DNA from 2 places in the Nosocomiicoccus massiliensis genome. Region 2 is predicted to be linked to the other one. Evidence: predicted binding sites of a transcription regulator. Region 2 holds the regulator's gene; the other holds the start of a gene.

Region 1 (11,649 bases), 580 kb from region 2:
AACTTCGCATTTGCATCAAATTCGTCGGGCATATCATTAATGAAGTTAACGTCTTCAGCGATAAGACTCGTTGAGTATAATTTCTCATTATGGAATCCAGTAACGACGTATAATTCATTCGTTTCTAAGTTTTTACCTGCGACAAAATATGGTCCACCCGGTCCACCAATTCCTAAACCTTGGCGTTGACCGATTGTGTAGTACATAATTCCGTCGTGTTTGCCTTTTTCTTCGCCAGTTTCCATGTCGATTATTTTTCCTGGTTTAGCTGGTAAATAATTTGAAAGGAATGTTTTAAAATCTCTTTCTCCGATAAAACAAATTCCTGTGGAATCTTTTTTATCTTTCGTTGCGAGATTAAATTTATGTGCGAGTGCACGAACTTCTTTTTTATCAATTTCACCTAACGGGAATAGTGTTTTACTTAACTGTTCTTTCGTTAATTGGTTTAAAAAGTATGTTTGGTCTTTATTGTCGTCGACACCTTTAAGCATCGTCACTTCACCGTCGTGATTCACTCTCGCATAGTGCCCTGTCGCTACAAAATCTGCACCGAGTTTCATCGCGTGATCTAAAAATGCTTTAAACTTAATTTCTTTATTACACATGACGTCTGGATTCGGTGTACGTCCACGTTTATATTCTTCTAAAAAGTATTCGAATACTCTATTGTAATATTCTTTTTCAAAGTTGACTGAATAGTATGGTATACCAATTTGTTCAGCGACTTTTCTGACGTCCTCATAATCGACTGTCGCTGTACAGACACCAAACTCATCCGTATAATCCCAGTTTTTCATAAATATGCCGATGACGTTATACCCTTCGTCTTTTAACAGTTTCGCTGTGACTGAAGAGTCAACGCCACCACTCATTCCAACGACGACTGTCGTATCTTCTTTTCTCTTCATTTATATTCAACCCTTTATTTTAATCGATCATATAATTTCTTTAATGACTGTATTGTTTTTTCTATATCATCTTCAGTCGTTAAATGACTAAAACTAATTCTAAGTGAATGTGCCGCACGGTTTTCATCATACATTTTTGTAATAACGTGTGACGGTGTTACAGTTCCAGCGTTACATGCACTACCACCTGATATATAAATACCCTCTAAATCTAATGCCGTGAGTAAAAGTTCCGTTTCTGAAAATGGCACGTAAATGTTTAAAATATGTGGAGATTGACTGTTTAAATCACCGTTTACTTTAAACTCAACGCCCGCTTCTTTTAATCCATCTATGAGCTTCTCTTTACGAGATAAAATCACGTTGTTTCTTTCATCTTTTAACTGAACTGCTTCTAATACAGCTTCACTCATCGCATAACTGTAAAGCAAGTTTTCAGTACCTGCACGGCGTTCTCTTTCTTGTTTACCACCGACGAGTTGTGCGTGTAAATGCGTGACGCTTCTTACATATAATACCCCTACACCTTTCGGTGCATATAATTTATGACCACTCATACTCATTAAGTCCACACCTAAATCGTCGACATTCACATTTACGTGACCGACTGCTTGTGCAGCATCAACATGAAGTAATACATCTTCTGGTAGTGATTCTTTAATCTCTTTTACCGGTTGGATTGCTCCTGTTTCGTTGTTGACGTAATGTAATGAAACGAGCGTTGTATTTTCATCGATTTCCTTATTTAATTCGTTTAAATTGATGAGACCATTTTCTTGTATAGGCACATATTTTACATGTGTTTTTAACCCTTTAACCGTTTCTAATATCGACATATGCTCTACTTCTGTCGTAATTACATTGACTTCTCTATTAAAGTGAGAGAGTGTCCCTCGAATGGCTAAGTTGTTAGACTCTGTTGCACCACTCGTAAATATAATCTCCTCAGGTTTTGCACCAATTGCTTCAGCGATTTTTTGTCGATTCTCTTCTAAAAACGCCTTAGCTTCTTTACCGATTCGGTGAATACTTGACGGATTTCCATATATATCAGAATGTTCTAGCATTCCTTTTATGATTTTTTTATCGACTGGTGTTGTTGCAGCATAATCTAAATAAACAGCCATAACACTTCTCCTTTAAAACTTAGTTCAGTAGAGATTTTACCATTTTTAACGTTATAAATATAGTCGACTGCTCTGAGTCGTTTCTTTAGATAAATTACGTCAAGTCTTGTAAGTTATAGAGTATATAAAAGGGAGAGATTAAATGAGTAAACCAGTCAATATATCAGTATTAAACTTAGTCTATGTACGTGAAGGATACGATTCAAAAGATGCATTTACACGTATGCGTCTTTTAGCAGAAGCATTAGATGATTCTAGTTATAAACGTTACTGGATCAGTGAACATCATAATATGAAATCTATCGCATCTAGTGCGACAAGACAACTCATACAGTACACGTTACAACATACTAAAAGAATTCGCGTCGGAAGTGGCGGCGTCATGTTACCAAATCATACGCCGTATATTGTCGCTGAAGAATTCGGTACGATGTACGAATTATTTGGAGACCGTTTAGATATTGGTCTTGGCAGAGCACCTGGAACAGATCAAGTAACAGCAAACGCGATTCGCCGTGGTAACCATCAAGGTATCTTTGACTTTGAAGAAGAAATTCGTGAGTTACAATTCTTTTTATCTGATAAAGAGTCGCAAGTCATCGCGAACCCAGGTTTAAACACAAATATCCCGTTATATGTTTTAGGAAGTTCAACTGATTCAGCGTACATCGCCGCACGTTTAGGACTGCCATATGCGTTCGCTGCACATTTTGCACCAGCAATGATGGAAGAAGCATTTGAAATATATGAACGCAACTTTACACCGAGTGAGCAATTAAAAGAACCATATAAAATGGCGTGCTTAAACGTCGTCGTTCAAGACACACAAGAAGAAGCAGAATACGTCGTAACGAGCCATTATCAAAATGTTTACGGAATGATCACACATCACCGTGGTCCGATGAAACAACCTGTTACAAACATGGACGAGATTTGGTCAATGCAACATAAAGAAATCATACTCAATCAATTCCCAGTTCAAATACTTGGCGATAAAGAACAAGCACTTAAAGACCTAGAAGCATTTCAAAATAAATTCGACGTCGACGAAATCATCGCATCTACTGCGATTTATGATACAGACGCTTTTATAAAGAGCTATCAATTATTTGAAGACGTCGTTATAGAGTATAATAAAAAGCAATAAGACTATCTTATTGCTTTCTTTTTGATAAAATATAGTAAATTAAACCACTAAAAAATATGACTTGAATAATTAATATCGGTGCAATTAAAAATAATAGTTCACGCAATGTTTTCACCTATTCTTATAGTAATTATTGTTAACTCTTATTTTAGCACTCTTCTAGCGTTTCATCATCTCGTTTTAGATTGGAAGGAACATTATGATACGTAATCAATTTAAATATATTAACCGTTTTAGAGAAATTGCCATCTTGTTTTCTAAAACTGGACTTGGGTTTATTATCGAAGAAAGTGGCTTAGATAAGTTACTCTCTTTACCGAGTCGATTATTTAATAAAAGCCAAAAACAAGAAGAAGATAAAACAATCGCAGAGCGTATTCGATTATTTCTAGAAGAAGCAGGACCTGCATACGTTAAACTCGGCCAAATTGCGAGCACACGTGGTGATATATTACCGGAGGCATTCATTAAAGAATTAGAAAAACTTCAAAGTAATGTACCTCCATTTTCTAGCGAAACTGCAAGAGATTTAATCGAACAAGAATTAGATATTAAAATCGAAGACACATTTTTAATATTTGAAGATGAACCACTCGGTTCAGCGTCGATTGGACAAGTTCACCGCGCAGTGTTAAAAACTGGTGAAGTCATTGCGATTAAAGTTCAACGACCAAACATTGAAAGAAATATTCGTATCGATTTAGAAATACTTAAAACGATCGCACAAGTTGCTGAAAAGAACTTTAAGTGGGCGAAACAATATCAAGTTACAGATATTGTCGATGAGTTATCTACTGCAATTATTCAAGAAATGGATTATACGTTAGAAGCGAGAAACATTAATCGTATTGAACGTCAGTTTAAAAATTCAGAGGACGTCAAATTCCCACACGTCTATGAAATGTTATCAAACAAAACGATTTTGACGATGGAATATTTTGAAGGTATTTCAATTCGTAAAGTCGATGAACTTTCGAAAAAAGGCTTTGATCGTTATCAACTCGCAGATACATTTGCGCGAACAATTTTTACACAAATATTTGAACACGGATTTTTCCATGCGGATATTCACCCAGGGAACATCATCGTCTTAAACGATGGTACGCTTGGGTTTATCGACTTTGGTATGGTCGGGAAACTCACAGATAACGTCAAGCAAAACTTCGGAAGCCTACTTATTGGTTTAATGCAAAAAAACTCTAAAAAAGTTGTACGTTCAATTATACAAATGGGCGTTGTACCAGATGACGTAAATATAGATGACTTATACGAAGAAGCAGAGCTTATGCAAGATAAGTATTATGATATTCCACTGAAAGATTTAGAATTTGGAGATGCAGTTAGAGACTTATTTACAATTACAAATAAATACCATATCCATTTACCAAAAGACTTTACATTACTTGCTAAAACGTTAATTACGTTAGAAGGTAACATTGAAATTTTATATAAAGACTACAGCATATTATCTGTCGCTGAACCGTTTGGTAAAAAGTTATTACTTAAAAGATTAAACCCTAAACGCGTTGCGGAAGATAAGTTTGAAGACTGGATTCTGTTAACAGATATCGTTGAAGATTCTGTAACAAACATCCATCAATTTACGAAAGGTTTAAGTACGAGACGATTGCCGATCAGTCTAGAACTTAAGGAAGAAAAAAGTATCGGAAGACATTTAGACCGAACGATTAATAGAATTTCTTTTTCAATCGTCTTAATGTCACTCTCTATATTAATGGCCGGAATCATTGTCGGATCTTCACTACTTGGTCAAGGGTCGATACTCTACAAATTCCCGGTGATAGAACTCGGTACGATACTCGCAGTTGCGATGTTCTCTTGGCTAATATTTACGATATTTAAAAGTGGTCGAATGTGAAAACACCTCCCAAATTGATGTGCTACCCAAAAGTTGGACTTTTGGAATTATGCAGATTGTAAGGTATGTTTCCTGAATTCTTCAGGAGACATGCCTTTTAATTTTAGCTTAATTCTATCTTTATTATAGTATCTAATATATTCATGTACTGCGATCTCTAATGCTTCATATGTCTTGAATACTTCTCCATAAAACATTTCCTGCTTTAATAAGCCAAAGAAGTTCTCCATCGGTGAATTATCTAAACAGTTTCCTTTACGTGACATACTCATTGTTGCACCATATTCTGTTATGGTATTTCCCCAACTACTATGCTGATAATGAAATCCTTGATCCGAGTGAACAACTAATTGGTTTAGATTGTGTTGGTGTTCCTCAAGTGCTTTATTTAAAGGATTTATAGCGATTGCTAGGTTTGGTGAACGACTTAATTGATAGGCAATCACTTCAGAGTTATAACAATCCATAATCGTTGATAAATATAGTTTCTTGCCTTTGATAGGTAACGCAAACTCTGTGACATCTGTGACCCATAGTTGATTAAATGTTTTCGGCTTAAAGTTACGCTTTACCTTATTTGGAGCGACTTTTCCAACTTGTCCTTTATATGAACTGTAACGTGTTCTCGATTTGTTTTTGAATTTTTGACATAGTAAATTATAGGTTTTCATAATGCGTAACAAGCGCTTATGATTCACCACAATTTGTTCTCTGTTTTCGAGTATCGCTTTGATTCTTCTGTAACCATATCTACCTTTATGTTTTGATACAATTTCTTTAATTTTATTTACTAGCCATCGATCTTTTTGTTTCTGATCATCCATATGTTTTATCCAGTAGTAATATACAGACTTCGGTAGCTTCAACACTGTTAAAATCTCTTTTAGTGTATAAGTCGTTTCTTGCCTTACCTCAAGCGCTACTTTCGTTTTTTGTCTGTTGGATCTGTCGGTAAGGCATTTAACTTTTTTAGAATGATATTTTCCAGTTCTTTCATTCTTAGTTCTTCTCTTAGACGTTCTAACTCTTCGCGTTCTGTTTCATTCAGTGGTTCACTCTTCGATACTTGTTTTTGGTTATTTTCTTTATTAGGCATATGTTTTATTGGTCTCCCTTGTTTGCCCTCTAGAGCAGCTGGGCCACCTTCTTGAATCTTGCGATTCCAGTTAGCGATTGTTGAAAAATGCTTGATACCAAAGTGTTCCGCTGTTTCTCTATAAGACAATTGATTTTCTTCTCTATATTTTAAAACAGCTCGCTTAAATTCACTAGTATATTGAGTATTACTTAGAGATTTAGTGAGGCCCTGATAGCCATATGTGTTGTATTGTTTTACCCATGTTTGAACAAGCAATCTATCCACATTATGCTTTTCACCTAAAAATTTATATCCTCCTGCTTCATTTAAATATTCATTAACTACTTTTACCTTAAATTCAAAGCTATGCTTTTTATACTTCATACAAAAACACCCCTAAAGTTGGATTTTAGTGTCCAACTTTAGGGGTGCACCTCAAATTGGGAGGTGTTTAAATATAGAACATATAATCATCAAACTCGTCTGATTGATTCTCAAGATCATGTAACGTCGTATGACGCAGCACGTCGTGTGACGCATCTCGTATTCTTTTCCATAAGAATCTCTCGTTTTTTGTGTCTTTATCGTCTAACTCTATTGCGATTATATTTTCGCCGACAGCTTGGAATACGTCGAGCACTGTAATTTCATCTGGCGGATAATTTAACTCATAACCACCGTACGCTCCGCGCGTACTTTTTACTAAATCTGCTTTTTTTAGACACGCGACGATTTGTTCTAAATATAAGTCGCTTATTCCTCTTTCAGTCGCGACAGATTTCACTGAACGCTTTTTAACTCCATATTCAGATGCGAGGACGTTCATAAAATATAATCCGTAGCGCCCTTTAGTTGATATCTTCACGTCATCACCTCTTAGTCATATCTCTTATGTTATGATTATAATTATAACGAAAAAGTTGGTGAAAAATCTAATGTCAAATGAACCATTAAGTTTTCGCATGCGACCAAAAACAATCGATGAAGTACTTGGCCAAGAACATCTCGTCGGAGAAAAAGGAATTATCAGACGAATGGTAAATGCTAAAAGACTACAATCGATGATTTTTTACGGTCCCCCAGGTATAGGTAAAACGAGTATTGCGAACGCATTAGCTGGCAGTACTAAATATAAATTTAGAACGTTAAACGCGGTGTCTAGCTCTAAAAAGGATATGGAACAAATTGTTTTTGAAGCAGACATGAGCGGTAGCGTAATTTTAATGCTCGATGAGATCCACCGACTCGATAAAGGAAAACAAGACTTTTTACTCCCTCATCTAGAAAGCGGAAAAATCGTTTTAATCGGTGCGACGACGTCAAATCCGTACCACGTCATTAATCCTGCAATTCGCTCTAGAACACAAATTTTTGAACTACATCCATTAACAGATGAGGATGTTAAAACTGGACTCACGCGCGCTTTAAATGATAAGGAGCGTGGCCTTGGTAATTTAAATGTAACCGTAGATGATGATGCTTTAGAGCACTTTATCCATGCAGCAAATGGTGATATTAGAAGTGCATTAAACGGCCTAGAACTTGCAGTATTAAGTGATACAAATAAAGAGATTCACGTTACACTTGAAGACGCGAGAGATACGATGCAACATAGTCAATTCTTGCACGATAAAGACGGCGATCAACACTACGACGTAATGAGTGCTTTTCAAAAATCAATACGCGGTAGTGATGTCGATGCGGCACTTCATTATTTAGGACGATTAATAGAAGCAGGAGACCTCGTTACAATTGCAAGACGATTACTCGTCATTAGTTATGAAGATATCGGGCTAAGTAACCCGCAACTACCAAGCCGCACACTAGACGCGATCATCGCAGCAGAACGACTTGGATTCCCGGAAGCGAGAATACCTCTCGCACAAGCAGTTATAGATTTAGCACTCTCTCCAAAATCAAATACAGCAATCAAAAGTATCGACAGTGCTTTATCAGATATACGAAAAGGACATATCGGCGTCATACCAGACCATTTAAAAGACGGTCATTATAAAGGTGCAAAAGAACTCGGTCGTGCAATCGGATATAAATATCCGCATAACTACGATAACCACGTCGTAAAACAGCAATATTTACCAGATAGTTTAAAATCAAAACAATACTTTAAAGATACGGGATCATCCAAATATGAAAGTTATTTAAATGAGACGTACGAGAAATTAAAACCGTTCGTAAAATAAAAATAAGGCGAGTATCCAATTGATACTCGCCTTTTATATGTACTCGATGTTTTAATTTTACGCAAATCACTTTTGCGTCAACGACTATCTCATTAATTTAACGATTAGGGCAATTGTGTTAACGAAACCTCTTTTACATAAATCCGATTTATATCAAAAGATTAAAAACAATTTTACGTAGACGACTTTTACGTTAAATCATATCCTATTATTTAAACAGAACGAAAATTAAAACCGTTCATAAAATGAAAACGAGGCGATTATCACCCAGATACTCGCATTTTTATCGTCTCGAACATCTTAATTTTACGCAAATCACTTTTACGTCAACGACTATCTCATTAATTTAACGATTAGAGCAATTGTGTTAACGAAACCGCAACCTCTTTTACATAAATCCGATTTATATCAAAAGATTAAAAACAATTTTACGTAGACGACTTTTACGTTAAATCATCCTCAGATATTTAAACAAAAAACGAGTACCACCCAGATACTCACCTTTTAGATTAAGATATTATTGTTAATTTGTTTTTTTAGTTGTTTTCGTTTTTTTAGTAAATCACATGATTTCGATGCGTTTTTAGCATTTAATTTTTGCTTTCTTTTCGTAATTATCTGACTGACAGATACCATCAAATCACGCAACCTTTCACGTTTATTTTTTTACTTTACTATAGTAACATACTTTAAAAATTTTTAAAGAATTTTATCTGATTTTTTTCAAAAAAAAGACAGTTACAAAGTAACTGTCTTTAAAACATCCGATAGCGTCGTGTGTTTTTGCCAGATGATTTGGCCTGCTTTGTGCAGGTGGGTGCCCTGCCAAATACTCATGAAGTCCCGTTAAATCCGGGCGTTCCAATTATATTCGGACGCCAAGCTCCCGATTTTATAGGTGTTAGGTCAAAATAAAACCGGCACATCACGAACGCATCAGATGTTTTACTTGTTATTATAATAGCATATACTGTGTATTCATGCAAAGAAATTGTATTTAATGAATCTGACATAAGTTAACATCGCAGTTTTCACAGTTAATAATTTTTCTTAATCGCTTAATATCTTTAATCGTAATAATCTTACGATTTACGTCAATGATACCCTCTTTTGTTAATTCTTTTAAATATCGATTCACGACTTCTCGGGAGGTACTAGCGAGCATCGCGAGTTCTTGGTTTGTTAGCTTCGTGTCAATCACAATACCACTCTTCGTCTCTACACCAAACGAGTTAGATAATCGAACAAGGACGCTAGCAAGTGCACCGAGTTTTCCATATGAAAGTAAATCTCTTAGTTTAGAAGAGTGTCTTTGTCTTTCAATTTCAAGCCAACGCATCCATTCTATTGTATATGAATTATCTGAAAGTATTTTTTGTTCAAAAATCGAGCGTTCAATACGATATAGACGTACTTCAGTTTTCGATTTAGCAAACGTAGAATGACGCTTTGGTCCACAAAATAAAGTGAGCGCTCCAAACAAACAATCTTCTTTTAAGTAACGGATTGCATTTTCTGATCCATCATCTTGCATTCTTAAAACAAATACTTCCCCAGTTTCAATTACATATATATGTTCTGTTGGATCTCCAGAGTGATAAATAAATTCGTTTTTCTTTAATTTTAATTCATTACCATTTTGCTTTATGTATTTAAGGATAAGTTCAGGTTTAAATAATTGAGAATTCGAGATAGTAATCACTTCCCTTTAAACAAAATTCTATCATATTTTGTGACTTTTATCACTTTTTACAGCATATATTGTGAACGTTTTCAAGAAAAACATCACAAATATCTATGAAATTGTTACGAAAATAAGTCAAAGTGTGACTTTTATCACTTTTTTAAAAGGGTAAATACACTACAATAAAGGTATAAGAATACGGAATTGGAAGGTGAATTACTATGGCTGATAAAAAAGTCGTACATCAAAATGATGACAAAGATATTGTAAAAAACGAAAATGTCACTGAAGATGTACATAATTTAGATTTACGAGGCACGTTTTTCTTTACGATGGCACTCGGCGCACTAATGTTAGTTTCTTGGCTAGGTGTATTCTGGTTATTTATGGAAAGAATGTAAAAAGGAAAGGTGAAATAAATGCATAAGTACGAAAAGATATGGTTAAGCTTTGGAACTGGTTCATTAATCTTATTCCTTGTTATTTTAGGAATTTCAGCAGTTCACCAAGGTCACTCACCTGCAGCATCAGGTATTGAAACAATTAACCCTGATCACGTGAGAGACGATGCAAGATTTAAAGAACCAGGTTTATATGAGTCACAAGAAGAAGGATTCGATTATGACTTATACATGGTCGCAAGCATGTTTAGATATGAACCTGCTGAAGTCGAAATCCCGAAAGGTTCTAGAGTTCGTGTAATGGTAACAACTCCAGACGTGATTCACGGTTTAGAAGTAGCAAAGACAAATATTAACATGATGGTAGAGCCGGGGTTAATCTCTAAATATCATGCAACTTTCAATAAAGAAGGCGAATTTTTAGTTGTATGTAACGAATATTGTGGGACTGGCCATACGGACATGACATCAATCATTAAAGTTGTCGGGAGTGAAGAATAATGGCGAAGTCTTATAAAAACACAACTAAAAATGAATTATACAAAGCAGACACAGTCATTAATAGAAAAGACGCAAAATTAGTTCTTGCGAACTTCTTATGGGTAATTTTTGCACTCGTAGTTGGTGGATTCGCAGGGGCATTACAGACATTTGTTCGTTCAGGATATTTTGAATTACCGTTTAATATTGGATACTACCAAATCTTAACGTTACACGGTGTTATTCTTGCATTAGTTCTTACATTCTTCTTTATTGTAGGATTCCAAACTGCTGTTGTTTCAAGAGCAATGGGTAGTTTAACTGACGGAGAAAGAAAGTCAGGTTGGATCGGTTTTTGGTTAATGACAATCGGTACGTTAATGGCTGCAGTGATGATTGCAACTAACCAAGCATCAGTATTATATACATTCTATGCACCACTTAAAGCACACGGTATCTTCTATGTTGGTTTAACACTCGTCATCGTAGGTACATGGTTCGCAACAGGTGCTCAGACTAAGCGTTACTTTAGATGGAAAAAAGAAAATCCAGGTCAAAAAACACCTGCGATTGCTTACTTCGCTGTGATTAACAACGTCATGTGGTACGTATGTAACATCGGTATCGCAACATCAGCTTTAACTCAACTTATCCCTTGGTCATTCGGATTAATCGATACAGTTAACGTTAAACTTACACGTACGTTATTCTGGTACTTTGGACACGCACTTGTATACTTCT
Region 2 (11,649 bases):
AACGTTAGCTTTTTCCATAAATATACCGATTTATACAGTATCAAGCTTACTCGTGCTAGCAGCAAGCTATCGTGGTGTAGTTGCACCAATGATGGATGCTAGACGTGGAAACTGTTTTAGTGCGATATATGACGTTGATCAAAATGGATACGATGTTTTAGAAGAGCCAAAGCTTAGAACAGGGAAAGAGTATTCAGATCTCGTGTTAAAATACGGTGCTGTTATTGTGCATAATACATTAGAAACACAGTCATTTGAAGTTGACGGTGTCCATACTACACCAAGAATTTCATCTCTTATCGGAATGGATGATGATCTTTTAACTAAAGTTGATGCACATGACGTTGTACCAGACTATTTAAGATTAACTGAGGCGGAGAGAAATTGGAAAAACAATCAATCGTAATCCGTCCGATGAACTCTGATGATGTTCCAGCAGTTCAGAAAATAGAAGTTGTATCTTTTCCTGATTCACCATGGACAGAAGAAACATATGTCCATGAACTGTGTAACAATCATTTTGCACATTATTTTGTCGCAGAAAAGAATGACGTCATTGTCGGTTATATTGGACTATGGATTGTAGTAGATGATGCACAGATTACAACAATTGCGGTCAGTCCAGAGTCGCGAGGAAATGGATATGCGAATACATTGATGGATTTTATTATAGATTATTGTAAACCAACTGTCCGTCAAATATCATTAGAAGTAAATGTTAATAATTATCATGCGATTAAATTATATGAATCTAAAGGATTTGTATATGGTGGTATACGAAAAGATTATTACGGTGCAGGTAAAGATGCACATGTCATGTGGGTGAGATTAGATGGAGAAAAATATTAATATATTGGCGATAGAAACAAGCTGCGATGAGACTGCTGCGAGTGTTATACAAAATGGGAATACTGTTCTTTCAAATATCGTCGTGAGTCAAATAGAGAGTCACAAGCGTTTTGGAGGTGTCGTTCCAGAAGTCGCATCAAGACATCACGTTGAGTCTATTACCCGAGTGATAGAAGAGGCACTTCACGAGGCGAACGTCACACCAAAAGAACTCGATGCGGTTGCAGTAACATATGGACCAGGTTTAATCGGAGCGTTACTCGTCGGTGTAAACGCAGCGAAAGCATTTGCGTTCGCACATGATTTACCACTTATTCCTGTCCACCATATCGCAGGACATATATATGCAAATCAATTAGAGCATGACGTAAAATTCCCACTCATTGCGTTAATCGTGTCAGGTGGGCATACTGAGCTTGTTAAAATGGAAGACCATTTACAGTTTGAAGTGATCGGTGAAACTCTAGACGATGCGGTAGGAGAGGCATATGACAAAGTCGCTCGTGTAATCGGATTACCGTATCCAGGTGGTCCAGAAATAGATAAGTTATCTAAAGAAGGCATCGATACGTACAATTTCCCACGTGCATTGCAAGATGAGGGATATAACTTTAGCTTTAGTGGTTTAAAATCAAACGTAATTAACACACTTCACAATGAAAGACAGAAAAACATCGAAATTAAACCAGCAAATGTTGCGAAAAGCTTCCAGGAAAGCGTCGTAGATGTCTTAACGACAAAAACAATGCGCGCTTTAGACGAAGAAAATATAAAGACATTAATCGTTGCTGGTGGAGTCGCAGCGAATAGTGGACTTAGAGAACGATTCGAAACGTTAACAAAAGAAAACGGAGTAGAATTATATATACCGAGTTTAAAATACTGTACCGACAATGCTGCAATGATTGGGGCCGTTGCGTACGAACAGTATAAACGTGGAGATTTCGCAGATTTAAATTTAAATGGATATAACTATATAGATATAGAAGACGTAATATACTAACACATCAGACTAAATTGATGTGCTACCCAAAAGTTGGACTTTTGGAATTATGCAGATTGTAAGGTATGTTTCCTGAATTCTTCAGGAGACATGCCTTTTAATTTTAGCTTAATTCTATCTTTATTATAGTATCTAATATATTCATGTACTGCAATCTCTAATGCTTCATATGTCTTGAATACTTCTCCATAAAACATTTCCTGCTTTAATAAGCCAAAGAAGTTCTCCATCGGTGAATTATCTAAACAGTTTCCTTTACGTGACATACTCATTGTTGCACCATATTCTGTTATGGTATTTCCCCAACTACTATGCTGATAATGAAATCCTTGATCCGAGTGAACAACTAATTGGTTTAGATTGTGTTGGTGTTCCTCAAGTGCTTTATTTAAAGGATTTATAGCGATTGCTAGGTTTGGTGAACGACTTAATTGATAGGCAATCACTTCAGAGTTATAACAATCCATAATCGTTGATAAATATAGTTTCTTGCCTTTGATAGGTAACGCAAACTCTGTGACATCTGTGACCCATAGTTGATTAAATGTTTTCGGCTTAAAGTTACGCTTTACCTTATTTGGAGCGACTTTTCCAACTTGTCCTTTATATGAACTGTAACGTGTTCTCGATTTGTTTTTGAATTTTTGACATAGTAAATTATAGGTTTTCATAATGCGTAACAAGCGCTTATGATTCACCACAATTTGTTCTCTGTTTTCGAGTATCGCTTTGATTCTTCTGTAACCATATCTACCTTTATGTTTTGATACAATTTCTTTAATTTTATTTACTAGCCATCGATCTTTTTGTTTCTGATCATCCATATGTTTTATCCAGTAGTAATATACAGACTTCGGTAGCTTCAACACTGTTAAAATCTCTTTTAGTGTATAAGTCGTTTCTTGCCTTACCTCAAGCGCTACTTTCGTTTTTTGTCTGTTGGATCTGTCGGTAAGGCATTTAACTTTTTTAGAATGATATTTTCCAGTTCTTTCATTCTTAGTTCTTCTCTTAGACGTTCTAACTCTTCGCGTTCTGTTTCATTCAGTGGTTCACTCTTCGATACTTGTTTTTGGTTATTTTCTTTATTAGGCATATGTTTTATTGGTCTCCCTTGTTTGCCCTCTAGAGCAGCTGGGCCACCTTCTTGAATCTTGCGATTCCAGTTAGCGATTGTTGAAAAATGCTTGATACCAAAGTGTTCCGCTGTTTCTCTATAAGACAATTGATTTTCTTCTCTATATTTTAAAACAGCTCGCTTAAATTCACTAGTATATTGAGTATTACTTAGAGATTTAGTGAGGCCCTGATAGCCATATGTGTTGTATTGTTTTACCCATGTTTGAACAAGCAATCTATCCACATTATGCTTTTCACCTAAAAATTTATATCCTCCTGCTTCATTTAAATATTCATTAACTACTTTTACCTTAAATTCAAAGCTATGCTTTTTATACTTCATACAAAAACACCCCTAAAGTTGGATTTTAGTGTCCAACTTTAGGGGTGCACCTCAAATCTGATGTGTTTTTTAATAAAAATTACGACAGAATAAAAAAAGTTATGCACAGTTGTGGATAACTTTGTGCATAACTTATGGATTATGTGTGTATTGTTGTGGAGAATTATTCGAGTTCTGATTTTTTAATCTCTATTTCTTCCCATTCTAATAGATTATCTTCGAGTTCAGTATTCAGTGACTCGAGCTTCTCATTCAGTTCATTTGTTTTCTCAAAATCGTTGAATACTTCTGGCTGTGTCATTTCTAATTCGACTTTTTCAATTTCTGTCTCGATTATTTCTATTCTTTGTTGAAGTTTGTCGCTTTCTCTCGATAGTTTTTGTATTTGGCTACGAAGTTCTTTTTGTCTTAGGTAATCGTCGTTAGTATATTTCTCCACTGTTTCCTCTACAAATGCACGTTGTGCTTCTTCCTCTTCTTTTTTATGGAGATAGTATTCATAGTCACCATTTATGATTTTCGTTTTTTGCGTATCCATTTCCATAATGCGATTTGCTAGCTTTTTGATGAAGTACCTGTCGTGCGATACGGCGATAATTGTACCTGGGTAATCCATCAATGCTGATTCAAGCATCTCTTTACTTTGAATGTCTAAGTGGTTTGTAGGCTCGTCGAGTAGTAGCAAATTATTTTTTTGTAGCATGAGTTTAGCGAGTTGTATGCGTGCTTTTTCTCCTCCACTTAACTGATAGACATGCTTAAGTACGTCATCTTGTGTGAATAAAAATTGTCCGAGTATTTTACGAATATCTTGTTCTTGAAAATGAGGATACTCTTTCCACAACTCTTCAAGTATCGTGTTTTCAGAATAGAACTCTGCTTGTTTTTGATCATAGTAACCAATCGATACGTTTGTACCGTACTGGATGTCACCACTGATAGGAGGAAGTAATTTTGCGATTGTTTTAATGAGAGTAGATTTACCGATACCATTTGGTCCTAAAACGAGTAAACGATCCTCTTTTTCAACGAAGAAGTTTAAGTCGTTATTGATAACCTCGTCATATCCAATCGCAAGTTCTTTCACACGTAGTACGTCATTTCCGCTTTCCTTTTCAATGGTGAAATGAAACTGTGCTTGCCTTGTATCGCGCGTTGGAGAATCGATTCGGTCCATTTGTTCGAGCATTTTACGTCTACTTTTTGCCATACCACTCGTCGATGCACGTGCGATGTTTTTCTCGACGAACATTTCAAGTCGCTTGATTTCATCTTGTTGTCTCCTATATAGTCCAAGCTCACGATTATAATCTTCTTCTTTTTGTTTTTGATAATTCGTGTAATTACCGTGATATAATTTTCCTTGTTGGAATTCTATTTCATAAATTTTATCGACGATACGGTCTAAGAAAAATCGGTCGTGGGATATAACGACGACAGATCCAGTATAGCGATTTAAATAGTTTTCTAGCCATTCGACAGTTTCTAGGTCAAGGTGGTTCGTAGGCTCATCGAGTAATAAAATGTCCGGGCGGTAAAGAAGCATTTTACCGAGTTGTAATCTCGTTTTTTGACCACCAGAAAATTCATTTATCGGTCGGTCTAAGTCTTCTAAGCTAAAGTTTAGTCCAGTAATGACCGTTTTAATTTCAACGTCGATTGTGTAGCCATTATGAGCTTCAAAAAAGTTTTGAAGATACTCTAAACGTTTCACTTGGTCGTTATAGTCTACGTGTGTATACTCATGATTTGTTAGCCACTCTGTGACGATATCGATTTCATCTTTTACTTTTAATACGTGACTAAATGCTAGATTCATTTCTTCACGTACAGTTTTGTCGGATTCGAGTGACATTTCTTGTGTTAAATAGCCAATAGAAATATCTTTTGGTGTCGAGATATTACCGCCATCATACGATAATTCATCTGCCATAATCTTCATGAGAGTTGTTTTCCCCGCACCATTTCCACCGACAATACCAATTGTTTCTCTCGATTTAACTTCTAAATTTATATTTTTTAAAATTTCTGTTAAACCGTAATTTTTTTCAACGTTTTGCAAGCTCATGATAATCATAAAAATCCCTCTTTCTCAGTAAGTGTAGTGTACCATGTTATGTATGAGAAATACGATAAAAACCTTAAAGTCATTGACTTATATGGTATAATTAAATGACAAAATATTTGAGGTGAGTCTTTTGTTAAAGAAGCAGAAAATACCGAACGCAACATTAGATCGATTGCCTTTATACTTCAAGTATTTCAAACAAAGTGAAGACAACGGAATTGATAGAGTGTCTTCTAGAGAGATTAGCGAAGCACTTGATATAGACTCAGCAACGATTCGACGTGATTTTTCTTATTTTGGAGAGCTTGGCAGAAAAGGGTATGGATATAATGTCCATGCACTCGTTAAGTTTTTTTCAGAACAAGTCCAAGGCACAGGGATGAAGAACGTTATACTAATTGGTGTTGGTAATCTCGGAAGTGCGCTACTAAACTATAATTTTACAAAAATTCATGATAAAATAAAAATAGCGGTAGCCTTTGATATAGATCAACATATTATTGGACAAACAATAAATGGGGTTGAAGTAAAAGATATTTGCGAGTTAGAATCCGTTGTTCAAGATATTCAAGCAGAAGTGGCGATTCTAACAGTTCCTGGTCAAGTCGGAGTTGATCTATCTTCCAAACTTGAGGCCCTTGGGATTAAAGGGATATTAAACTTCACACCAGAAAAACTTGCAGTTTCAAACGAAGTTACTGTACATAATATAGATTTAAGCGTTGAAATGCAGGCGTTATTATTCTATATGAAGCATAACAATTAGGAGGGGAAAAGATGAGCGTATTATTATTTCCTATGACAATCGGCGCTGTAGCACCGGTAAGTTTAATTATCATCGCTGCAGTTGCACTTTTAATCTTCGGACCTACGAAGTTACCACAACTTGGTCGTTCAGTCGGAACTACAGTTAAAGAATTTAAAGAAGGCTTTAACGGTTTAGGAGAAGACGAAAAACCTGAAGAGAAAAAAGAAGAAGTCGTTAAAATTCAAACGAAACAAGAAGACGAAACAATTCAAAGATAGTTGATTAAAGGTGGCGAACGCCACCTTTTTTTCCGTGAGGTGGCTTTATGCAGGAAAAGAAAGAAATAATCGAGCACGTTCAAGAGTTACGTAAGCGCGTTTTATTTGTCACGTATTTCTTTGTCGCAGCGTTACTGATTGGATTTTATTTTGCAAAACCACTTGTTCATTATTTACAAAATGCACCGTGGTTAGAAATGACTGAAATGCATGCGTTTAACGTGACAGATCCGTTAAGAATTTACTTAACGATGATCGTTATTATCGCGTTTATACTAGTGCTCCCAGTAATTTTATATCAGTTTTGGGCGTTTGTTAGTCCAGGTCTATATGAAAAAGAGCGACAAGTAACACTTATATACATACCGATTGCATTCATTCTTATGATTATAGGAATGGTGTTTTCTTATTTTATCGTCGTACCGTATATCGTGAAATTTACGTTTAGTTTATCAGTTGAAATGGGGATTGTGACGACGATTGGTATTAATGATTACTTTGGCTTTTTAGTACGCACGGTACTTCCTTTTGGTATAATATTTCAAATGCCAATTCTCGTCTTATTTATGACACAGCTTGGCATTATTACGCCAATGTTTTTAAAGAAGAATAGAAAATATGCGTACTTCATCTTATTTGTCTTGGCAGCAATCATTGCGCCACCAGACGTTATGACGCATTTTTTACTAACGTTACCAATGATTTTATTATACGAAATTAGTATCACTGTATCTAAAGTAGGGTATAGACGTTATTTAAAAGCAGAAGAACAGGCGTTAAAAGAAACGTTAAAGGGGGACGAGTAGGATGAAACGAATCGAAGACTACAACTCAGAACAAATCGAAACAGCTATTGAGTCATCGATGATGAGTAAATGGCGTTTAAATTATCACGTTCAACCTGTGATGGGAATACTCGGTGCACCTTGTGGATTCTTCTACATTAATGGTCTGTACCATATCTTTTATGAATGGGAACCTGCAACTAACGAAGAAAGTGCAACGTATTTATATCACGTGACGAGTGAAGACTTAATTCATTTTAATAACGAAGGAATTAAATTACGTCCAGATGACTTATATGATAAAGACAATCTATACGGCGGGAATTTAACTTTAATCAACAATGAACTGACGCTATTTTTTACTGGTGAACAGCAAAAATCAGACGGAGTTCATACATATCAACGTGCAGGTGTTATCGATACAGATTTTAAAATCAAAAAATATCCCGCACCGATTTTAAGGGAAGTTGAACCTGGTTACAAACAATATTTTAGGAATCCATACGTATTTACACACGACGGTGAAATCAATATGATGATCGGAACAATGAACGACGAAGAGTTTGGGCGAATCATCATGTACCGTGGTAAATCACTCGAAGATTTAAAGTTTTTAGGTGAAGTCAATACAGGTTACGATATGTTTGGATATTTCTGGGAATCACCGGAGCTATTTACGTTAGATGATGCCGAAGTGTTAATGTTTAACCCGAGAGGGCTCGATAAGTTTAAACATCATTTTTGGAATATTTATCAGTCAGGATACGTCATTAATGACTTTGAATACGGCTCGTTATTTGTTAATCACGATGATTATAGAGAATTTGATGGTGGATTTGATTTTTATCGACCAGTGACGACATTGGATTCTGAAGGACGACGTGTTTTAATCGCTTGGATGTCAGCTGAAGAGAGTAAGTATCCTACGGAGATTGAAGGCTATAAAAACGCACTGACAATTCCTCGAGTGTTAACGGTGAATGGAGACAGACTCATTCAAACTCCGCATCCACATTTAAAAGAGTTAAGAAGAAACGAATTAAAAGCAATTGGATACTTTAACGAACATCGTAAACCACTCACAGATTTTTATGGGGACAGTTATGAGTTAAATATCGATATCAAAGAAAATAATGCACGTGAGTTATTCTTTTTACTGAGAAAGAGTAATCGTGAAGAAACGATTGTATCTTATAACAGTGAGGAACAAAAGATAACGCTTGATCGTACATTTAGCGGCGCACTAATTTCAGGAGTAGACGGGACAACTAGAAGTATAGAGTTAACAAGACCACTCGAACGACTACAAATATTTATGGACCGCTCATCCATTGAGATTTTTATAAATGACGGAGAGCATACGATGACGGCGAGAATTTTCCCGCGTGAAGAATCTATCGGTGTGGAAGTGATGGCAGAAGATGGTGATTGTTACGTCGAAATGACGCATTACACATTAAAAGGATTCAAAGAAGACCCTGTCATTAGTCAGCGCAAGAAGATTTAAACAACTGGAGGTAGCACTCATGTTTTCAGTATTAGAACTTATCCGTAGAAGGTATGAACATTTCACACCAGTTGAGTTAAAAATTGCAGATTTTATATTAGAACACCCAGAAGACGTGACTCATATGACAGTTCAAGAAATATCTAAAGAGAGTCAAACGAGTGACGCTGCGGTGATTCGATTTAGTAAAAGACTTGGCTTATCAGGTATTAAATCATTAAAAGTCGAACTCGCGAAAGAACTTCATTCTATTAATGAAAATCCTTTATCGAGTAATGTGCAAATAGTATCAGATAATGAGTCGACAATTTTCCAAAAAGTATTTCAAAATACGTTAAGGGTGTTACATAGTAATGACACACTAGTTGATAGAAAGATTCTAAGTGACGTTACAAAGGTAATTGCTAAAAAAGAACGTGTGTTACTATTTGGTGCAGGAGAATGTCTTCCAGTAAGTTTAGACTTTCAGAGTAAATTAATCGAATTAGATATACCGGTGTTTGTCGTAAACGATTTAACGACGTTACGAGGTCGTTTATCAAAATTTACGTCAAAAGATTGTATGATTACGATTAGTACGAATGACAATCCGGAAATTATGAAAGCGTTGAGGCTTGCGAATGAACGATCAGTAGAAACAGTATCGATTACAGATGGTAATTCATATCGAGTCGAGCGCTTATCAGATTATACGGTATTTTTCTCTGAAGAAGTGACGAATACGAACTTAATGATGACGAGTCGAATTGGGTTATATATGATACTCGATATTATATTAATATATCTCGCTAAATATAAAAAACATAACATTCTTTCATAAGTATTTATAGATTGTTTCATAAGCATTAAAGTTATGTGACAAATAGTGTTGTCGATAGAAAAACTACCTATATTTATCTATACTAAAGATAACGAATACGAGGGGGCAGGCTTATGAAACTAAAAGAATTATTGTTATTTTCGGTACTGATTATGTTATTAATTGCACCTGTTTCTTCTGCAGATGAAGAAACGAATGCTTCAGATACTGAAAACTCAGCAACTCAAGAAGAAACAAAACAAAATCAAACGAATTATGCGGATAACCCATCAGAAGCCCCTGATGAATCTACTGACTCTGATAATTCAAACGAAACTGAGAAACCACAAGAGCCAGAAACACCAGAAACAAATGAACCAGGTGAAACTGATAATGAAGACACTAAAAATCCGCCGAATAATAATGATATCATCGACACAATTGATGAACAGGTTAAAGAAGCGGATGATAACGTACTCGACGCGATTGGTGTAGAAGAAAAACCTGGAAATAACAACCCAATTGTTTCAGATGATACACTCGTAACGGATAACTCAAATACTGACACAGCTGTTACGTCAGATAAAGAGTCTAATAAAAAGTCGACATCTAAATCATCAAAGGATTCTGAAAAGAAGAAAACACCACATGGTGCAAAAGAGTTACCAGATACAGGTGTTAATGAGAACATTGAATTACTATACGTAATAGAAATTATTTTATTAAGTGCTGGACTCATGCTATTAGTAAGAAAAACTAATAAAATAAAAATCAAAAAATAAATGCCACATCTTTGATGTGGCATTTTTCTATAGACTTTTATCGTCGATATCATTTAAATAATCTTTTACGAAATCTACGACTTCTTCTAACGTTCCGTCCTCAAACGGAGATTTTAAGTTGGCAACTTTTACTAATTCACCAAATGGTAGTGAACCACCGAGTTTACATAGCGTTAAATAGTCGCCAAATGCGGCTACAAAGTCATCCATTACACGTTTAAAGAACTGCAGTGCACACACTTGTGCGAGCGTGTAGTCAATATAATAAAATGGAGACGCAAATAAGTGACCTTGACCATGCCAAAAAGCACCATCTACATATGCAGGGATGTCTTCATAGTCTCTATCTGGTAAGTATACCGCTTCAATTTTCTTCCATTCTGCGCGGCGTTCTTCAGGTGTTAATTCAGGATTATCATATACGACGTGTTGGAATTCATCGATCGCTACACCGTACGGTAAAAATTCTAACGCACCTGAAAGATGAGAGAATTTAAATTTATCTGTATCTTCTTTAAAGAATAATTCCATCCATGGATACGTAAAGAACTCCATACTCATCGAGTGAATCTCACATGCTTCATATGTTGGCATAATGTATTCTGGAACTGAGAAGTGACGTGAAGAGTACATTTGGAATGCGTGTCCTGCTTCGTGAGTAAGCACTTCGATATCACCTTGAGTCCCGTTAAAGTTTGAGAAGATAAACGGCGCTTCATAATCTTCTATGAATGTACAATATCCTCCGCCTTCTTTTCCTTTTTTAGCCTCGACATCGAATAATTCTCGTTCTGTCATAAATGTATAGAACTCATCCGTTTCTTTAGATAATTCTCTATACATTTTTGCACCATTTTCCATAATTGCTTTAGTGCCACCTTTAGGTGTTGGGTTTCCAGATTTAAACTCATAAGCAAGGTCGTAATATTTTAAGTCTGATACACCGATACGTTCTTTTTGTCGCTTTCTTAATTCAGTCACGTAAGGAACGACGTAATCACGCACTTGTTTACGATAATTTTCTACCATCTCACGGTTATAATCGATACGGTTCATATGAACATATCCGAGTTCTGTGTAGTTGTTAAATCCAAGCTCAACAGCCATTTCATGACGTTTTTTGACGAGTTGATCATAAATATCATCGATTTCATCGAGATGTTCTTTCATGAAATTTTGTTTAGCATACATCGCAGACTTTCTCACTTCACGGTCATCGTTAATCATATACGGAGAAAATTCTGTGAGTGCCAGCTTCTTTCCATCGTATTCAATTTCAGCAGATGAAAGTAAAATCGAATATTTCGATGTTAACACGTTAATTTCAGTCATTAAATCTTTAACTTTAGGGTCAAAACCTTTAATTTC

What was found. The regulator Rex, encoded in region 2, represses fermentation and respiration genes when NADH is low (regulators of the CRP and FNR family bind a similar motif). The targets are predictions, from matches to a motif close to TTGTGAAATATTTCACAA.
Region 1: CJ229_RS01225 (cytochrome c oxidase subunit 2A) is a predicted target of Rex. The motif match lies at 10,105-10,122, and genes of this name have one in related genera.

Annotation. Positions count from the first base shown of each region.
Region 1 covers NZ_CP136964.1:248,294-259,942, reverse strand. Annotated here, with positions in the region: gene mnmA (tRNA 2-thiouridine(34) synthase MnmA) at 1-911, opposite strand, end outside; gene CJ229_RS01270 (cysteine desulfurase family protein) at 926-2,038, opposite strand; gene CJ229_RS01265 (LLM class flavin-dependent oxidoreductase) at 2,181-3,185, shown strand; gene CJ229_RS01260 (ABC1 kinase family protein) at 3,385-5,064, shown strand; partial or broken gene CJ229_RS01255 (IS3 family transposase) at 5,112-6,014, opposite strand; gene CJ229_RS01250 (helix-turn-helix domain-containing protein) at 5,984-6,526, opposite strand; gene CJ229_RS01245 (RrF2 family transcriptional regulator) at 6,594-7,007, opposite strand; gene CJ229_RS01240 (replication-associated recombination protein A) at 7,078-8,343, shown strand; RNA gene ssrS (6S RNA) at 9,101-9,289, opposite strand; gene CJ229_RS01230 (Crp/Fnr family transcriptional regulator) at 9,341-10,045, opposite strand; gene CJ229_RS01225 (cytochrome c oxidase subunit 2A) at 10,249-10,428, shown strand; gene CJ229_RS01220 (cupredoxin domain-containing protein) at 10,447-10,929, shown strand; gene CJ229_RS01215 (b(o/a)3-type cytochrome-c oxidase subunit 1) at 10,929-11,649, shown strand, end outside.
Region 2 covers NZ_CP136964.1:824,497-836,145, reverse strand. Annotated here, with positions in the region: gene tsaB (tRNA (adenosine(37)-N6)-threonylcarbamoyltransferase complex dimerization subunit type 1 TsaB) at 1-406, shown strand, start outside; gene rimI (ribosomal protein S18-alanine N-acetyltransferase) at 385-849, shown strand; gene tsaD (tRNA (adenosine(37)-N6)-threonylcarbamoyltransferase complex transferase subunit TsaD) at 833-1,852, shown strand; partial or broken gene CJ229_RS04460 (IS3 family transposase) at 1,900-2,802, opposite strand; gene CJ229_RS04455 (helix-turn-helix domain-containing protein) at 2,772-3,314, opposite strand; gene CJ229_RS04450 (ABC-F family ATP-binding cassette domain-containing protein) at 3,478-5,391, opposite strand; gene CJ229_RS04445 (redox-sensing transcriptional repressor Rex) at 5,513-6,148, shown strand; gene tatA (twin-arginine translocase TatA/TatE family subunit) at 6,160-6,408, shown strand; gene tatC (twin-arginine translocase subunit TatC) at 6,456-7,214, shown strand; gene CJ229_RS04430 (sucrose-6-phosphate hydrolase) at 7,216-8,700, shown strand; gene CJ229_RS04425 (MurR/RpiR family transcriptional regulator) at 8,720-9,520, shown strand; gene CJ229_RS04420 (LPXTG cell wall anchor domain-containing protein) at 9,634-10,281, shown strand; gene CJ229_RS04415 (M3 family oligoendopeptidase) at 10,309-11,649, opposite strand, start outside.